DNA from 2 places in the Vagococcus sp. WN80Y genome. Region 1 is predicted to be linked to the other one. Evidence: predicted binding sites of a transcription regulator. Region 1 holds the regulator's gene; the other holds the start of a gene.
What was found. The regulator LexA, encoded in region 1, represses DNA repair genes until DNA is damaged. The targets are predictions, from matches to a motif close to CNAACANNTGTTNG.

Region 1 (3,169 bases):
TACGCCATTGGTGCCGCTCCCATTGGTAAGCCTGGGTGTCCTGAATTTGCTTTCTGAATTGCGTCCATACTTAGGGTACGGATTGAGTTAACGCCTAGTTCATCGATTTTATCAAACAAAATAATCATCCTCCTGCTATTTTAGGTTTTTTTTACCTTTATAGGGTTATTTTACCTTTTGTTTGACTAAATTGCAATTGAAAAATGAAATCGTTTTGCTTTTTTATCAAAAATCCTGCTAAAACGCATTAAAAAAAGACTTTTGCAAATAAACCAAATCTTAGCAAAAGTCTTTAAAATTAATCATTATGACGATTATGAAGCCCTTTTTCCTTTTGAATATCTTTTAGCTTATCAGGTGTTACATCGTTCCCTTCCTGATCCACTACTTTCATTCCCTCGATATGATTCCGCATCCCACCACGAAATTTTTCAAGATATTCTTCTCTTAATATTTTTTGTTCCTTTTGTTCGTTAAGTGTTAAACCTTCACCTTTTGATTTGTTGGCTAACTCATTAATACGAGCTAATTTATCTTTTGATAACATTTTATTCCCTCCTAAACAGTTTTAAAGTGTCCTATTATTTATTCCACCGATGCCTTTAATACTAGACTATTTCAATTCAAAAAACAACTAAATAGTCTAGCCACAGCATGTCCTCTATATCAAACAAACTACTATCAAAAAAAGTTTATGTTTCCATCAAAATAAGCGAACATCTGTTTGATTTATTAAGTTTTTTATGCTAAACTCAAATTAATACTAAATCTGCCCTAAGGAGGTATCAGTATGGCAAAAGCACATGAAACACGACAATCTGAAATTTTAAAATATATCCATAGCCAAGTTGAAGAAAAAGGCTATCCACCAACAGTCAGAGAAATTGGCATTGCTGTTAATCTATCATCAACATCAACCGTTCACGGTCACTTATCTCGTCTAGAGAAAAAAGGACTCTTACAACGTGACCCAACAAAGCCACGAGCAATTGAGTTAACTCAAATTGGACTGGATATGATCGGTATTCGTCCTACAACTATCCCGATTTTAGGAACAGTTACTGCTGGAGAGCCTATCTTAGCTGTAGAAGAAGCATCAGACTTCTTTCCTATCCCACCTGATTTGAAACATGAGGACAATAGTTTATTCATGCTAACCATTCGGGGAGAAAGTATGATTAACGCCGGCATCTTGGATGGCGATCAAGTCATTGTAAAAAAACAAGCCTCGGCTTCAAATGGAGAAATTGTGATTGCTATGACTGATGAAGATGAAGCAACGTGCAAAAGATTTTACAAAGAAAAAGATCATTTTCGACTTCAACCAGAAAATGATAGCTTAGAGCCAATTATCTTACCTAATGTTTCTATTTTAGGTAAAGTAGTTGGATTATACCGCAATCACATTTAACCACAAACAACCAGCTTATCTGCTGGTTGTTTTCTTTTCCCATATAACCCATTTCATTCGTTTTACCTTAATTGAAAAGTTTTCTCACTTTCCTCTTTACAAAGCGAACGTTTGTTTGTATAATAAAGAAAAGAACAAACGTTCGCATAAAATATATGAGGTGATATAAATGGTAGGTATTCGTCGAATCGGGTTGGTATTCTTCATTTTAATTATTGGCATTTGTTTGGGTTCACTAGGGATTAAGACAGCACTATTGATCGTCACGCCTTTATTCTTCTTATGGTTCATGGTTTGGGACGAACGAAGCTATCGTCGTCATACTCGTAAGCAGCACTATCAAAGCGATCACACTTATAGCTATCGCCGTTAATTCATTAAAAAGACTCTTCACTCAACTGTTATCCCCCTAACAGTTGAGTGAAGAGCTTTTTTGCTTTTTATAAAAAAAACGAAATCAACTTGTTTATTCAACCTAAGTAATCATTCGGTTACTTTAACTGGTGTTCCTGCCTTGATGTTATCGTAAAACCACTTAGAATCAGGCAGTGATAAGCGGAAACAACCATGTGAAGCACGCTTACCTAGCTTTTCAGCTTCAGCTACATTTATCTCTAACTGCTCATTAACAGGGACACTGTGAAATAAATAAACGCCATAATCTTTAAACGAGACATAATTTAGTGCTCCTTCGCCTAACTCAGCATTAAAAAAGCTTTCACCTCGAATTTCCTGAATCTCAAAATCCCCTAAAGGTGTCGCATTCTCATCGTCAGCTAAGCCAGAAGATGTCACCATCGTATAAATTAGTTTATCGTTATCATAAAAATAAATACGCTGATCCGTCACATTTGCCACAATTCGAAGGACCATATCAGCTGTCAACTTAGGATATTCTCCACCCGTTGGCTTTTTCCACAAATCTTTATCGACTTTCTTTTCTTCTGCCACAGTTGGCGTTACTTTAGCGGAGTTAACCTTCGGACCTTTTAGTGAAATATCAGGCCCAACAAATGGTAGCTTACGTCCCTCTTTAGTTGTCACACCACTAACTTCTGACGGTGCAACAGCAATCATCAAGCAAACCAATCCAGCTAAAAGAAAGCTTTTTTTAATCCCCTTCACTGCGTTCATTCCTTTCATCTTAACTCACTAAAAATACATCTTTCTATTATTAATTTCACCTTAACACAGCTTGTTTTTAGCGTCAAAGATTTTATAGCTTCGCTCTATCTCCGTCTAAAATTTATTAATAATTTCATCCACATTTTTAATCATAACCGAAATTGTGCCATCAGGATTATTAATAAACTCAATTAATTCTTTATTTTTATAGACCTCAACAGGGATAATCATTTCAATCCCATTAGCTAATTTGAGCTTTTGTTTACTGTATTTTTTTTCATATTTCGGCACATTAATCGGAATATCTTCCTCAAAATTTGTTCGTTCTACTCGCTCGATATATTCTGCTTTAGCTGAGATATTATTCTCAAACACTCTTTCAGCAATTTTTTCATTACTAATTTTTCCATCTTCTTCAATACTCTCATAAACTGCTTGTTGAATGTTTGACATGCTGACGTACTTTTCTTCATTATACTTATCAGCAATTTCCTTAACAGCCTTTTTAACAATTTTGATATTATCTTGGACTGTCGGTGTTGCTTCTGTTTTTAACAAAATACTAGAAAAATACTCTACTTTGCGACCATCAAACTTGTATTTCTTTTCTACTAAATCAAACGTTTTTTTGGT
Region 2 (3,169 bases), on a different contig from region 1:
AAAAAGCTAGAACTATCCTATCCAATCACTGATCTAAATAGAAAAAACGAAACGTTTTCAACGATTTCAGTTACTTAGTATAAAAAGCACATTTTTTGCATAAAAATCAAGCAGATATCTTTGAGTTATTGAGGCAAAAGCGTTATACTATGCTTAAGACAATCTTATAAAGAATCAGAAAGCTTAACCTTAAGTATTCCGATTTGTAAAATGAATGTGTGAGGTGAGAGAAATGAAACTGATTGACGTCACTAATAGTTATCCTGATTTAGTCAACAAACAATTAGAAAGCACTGATGCGAACTTTATTAAAGTGTTTACGCTTGGGAAAACTTCCGTTATCTATACTGAAGCCCCTGCTCATAAAGAAATACTGATTACAAATAAACAACGTAACATCAAAAAAGATGAGGTTGAGACTGTCCTTAGACGGCTAGTAAAAGACCCCGACGACAAAGATTCTCTAAGTATTATCCAGCTAGATGGTATTGTAGAAATATCTATTCCACTCCCTTCAAAAAGTGAAACAGTTGTCGAAGCCTAGTTTTTAACTATTATGAGTCAACAAAAGACGAGAAAAGAACCTTTTCTCGTCTTTTATTGATTTAACTTTCTTTTTTTCCAACTAAAATGAAACGCTCTTCTCTGCTTTCTATGTAGCCAACCTCTTCAATTTCTTTTTGTAGTTGCCAAAGCTCCTCGACATTTTTCTCAACAGAAAAATTAGGAAATTCCCAAGGAATTGCTTTCGCATAATAAACAAATGCCCCCACATCAAAAAAATAAAAGGGCAATGACGCCTCTTCAGCCAAAAGTACCTCGAAACCATGAGTAATAAAAGCTTGACTCATCGCTTTTAAATTAACCTCGGGAAAAAGAGGTGGCATATTCGGTGTCATCAATTGAATCAACCGTTGATTATTTCCAGTTGCGACTTGCTGAGTAATAAAAATCCCACCTGGCTTTAGTACTCGGCTCACTTCTTTAATATCAAATGATTCATGCCGATTGATAACTAAATCAAACATCTGATCAGGAAAAGCTAATTGGTCATCCTCTTCAACAAATTGTACCGCTATTCCTAAGGGAACTAATTGCTTCTGTAGCAAATTAAAATTTGGTAACCAGCCCTCCGTCGCAGCAATTTGTAAATAAGGATGCTTTAAGGTCAGTAAAAACTCGCCGCCACCTGTCCCCATATCCAGCAGCATGTCTGTTAACTTTAGATGATCCTTTATCAAATTTTCATACTCCCATGGTACTTCAGACAACTTCCAACGATCGTCGAGATACGAAAAATCCCACCCTGAGAATCCTCTTTTCTCCTCTAATTGCCACATTACTTTAGCCTGTTCTTTTGTTATCATCTTTCTCTTCCTTTCTTCCTTACACTTTATCATCAGGTTAGAAGCGGAACAGAGAACCACTGACAGATTGTGACTAATGCATGATTCAACTCAGCTCAGTTCTGTCAGTTAACTCAACTGTTCCGAGAAATTACTTCGTTGTTTCACCATAATAACAATCCTTTCTATAAGGCTCTTATAATTAGTCTATCATATCCACTTGCTATTTTTCCATTTATACTTAACTATTTCTTCCTTTACAAAAAGAACATACGTTCGTATAATTAGGTATGTACAAATGTTCCTCATTACTATTTTATACTGGAGAGAGATTAAAATGAGCGATAAACGATATGATAACGAGCCTAGAAGAGAGATTTTGTGTATCGATATGAAATCATTTTATGCATCAATCGAGTGTGTTGAAAACGGATGGCCACCACTTGAGACAATGTTAGTCGTCATGAGTAACGGAGAAAACATCGGAGGCTTAATTTTAGCCTCTTCTCCTGCAGCCAAAGAACGACTCGGTATTACCAATGTTATGCGTAAATTTGATTTACCTGAGCATCCTGACTTAAAAATTGTCCCTCCTCGAATGTCTTTATACCTCAAAAGGAACATGGAGATTGCCGAAATCATTCGAAGATTTGCGGCCGATGAGGATTTTTTTTGCTACTCAGTCGATGAATTCTTTATTGATATTACCCATAGTTATCACCTCTTTGGTAAAAATGCTTATGAGGTGGCACAAATAATTAAAACCACCATTTTAACAGAATCAGGACTTTACTGCACCATTGGCATTGGTGATAATCCCTTATTAGCAAAAGTCGCCTTAGACATTGAAGCTAAGCACAATGATGACTTCATCGCAACATGGCGCTACGAAGACGTTCCTAACACTATTTGGAAAATCTCACCTATGACTGAGATGTGGGGAATTGGTCACCGAACAGCTAAAACACTAAATAAAATGGGAATCACATCGATTTATGAATTGGCTCATACAGACCAATTCCGGCTAAAAGAACGCCTGGGAATCATCGGTGAACAGCTCTGGGCACATGCTTGGGGAGTAGATCGAAGTCACTTAGCTGATCGATATCTTCCCCAAGAAAAGTCACTCAATAATTCTCAGATATTAACCAGAGATTACACCAAGCAAGACGAAATTGAAATCGTCATTCGTGAGATGGCTGATCAAGTTGCCGCTCGCTTGCGCAAGAATCATTATCAAACTGAGTGTATTCAGCTTTTTGTCGGTTTTTCAGATACTGACTCAGAGGGTAAACGACATTTTTCAAGACAGATGAAAATCCCAATGACCAATCACTCTCTAAAATTAGCTGACTATTGTTTAACTTTATTCAATCGGCATTGGCAGGGGCAAACCGTTCGCCACCTCGGAATCACCTATTCAAGTCTAGTCGAGCACACTGATATTCAGCTAGACCTTTTTACCGAAAGCAATAAACAGCTAGCAAACCACCGCTTAGATTCATTGGTTGATACTATTAGACAACGATACGGTTATGATGCTCTTCTTCATGCAAACTCATTATTGGAAGGCGGGACAGCTATTTCTCGCAGCAATTTAGTAGGTGGCCATGCTGGCGGTTTGGAGGGACTACAATGAACTCGGATGAAGCAGGCTTTTTCGATAATTATCAAGATAGAGGGATGAAAAAATGGGCTGGTTTTTATCTCTCAGAACATACTGCCATGATGGAGGCTCTTGGAGAAAAGGAAGCTCAACTAATCCCTCAAAAGCCCCAACTGTCACATAAAGAAATCAGTGAACTCTTAGAACAAGCCTTACT

Region 2: AC5KOD_RS02320 (Y-family DNA polymerase) is a predicted target of LexA. The motif match lies at 1,612-1,625, and genes of this name have one in related genera.

What each region holds. Positions count from the first base shown of each region.
Region 1 is NZ_JCAQHY010000001.1:266,370-269,538, reverse strand. It holds partial or broken gene AC5KOD_RS01355 (thiamine pyrophosphate-binding protein) at 1-119, opposite strand, end outside; gene AC5KOD_RS01350 (DUF896 family protein) at 299-547, opposite strand; gene lexA (transcriptional repressor LexA) at 791-1,411, shown strand; gene AC5KOD_RS01340 (hypothetical protein) at 1,581-1,784, shown strand; gene AC5KOD_RS01335 (L,D-transpeptidase) at 1,895-2,545, opposite strand; gene AC5KOD_RS01330 (nucleoid-associated protein) at 2,651-3,169, opposite strand, start outside.
Region 2 is NZ_JCAQHY010000007.1:157,729-160,897, forward strand. It holds gene AC5KOD_RS02310 (DUF1827 family protein) at 233-544, shown strand; gene AC5KOD_RS02315 (class I SAM-dependent methyltransferase) at 606-1,367, opposite strand; gene AC5KOD_RS02320 (Y-family DNA polymerase) at 1,684-2,985, shown strand; gene AC5KOD_RS02325 (hypothetical protein) at 2,982-3,169, shown strand, end outside.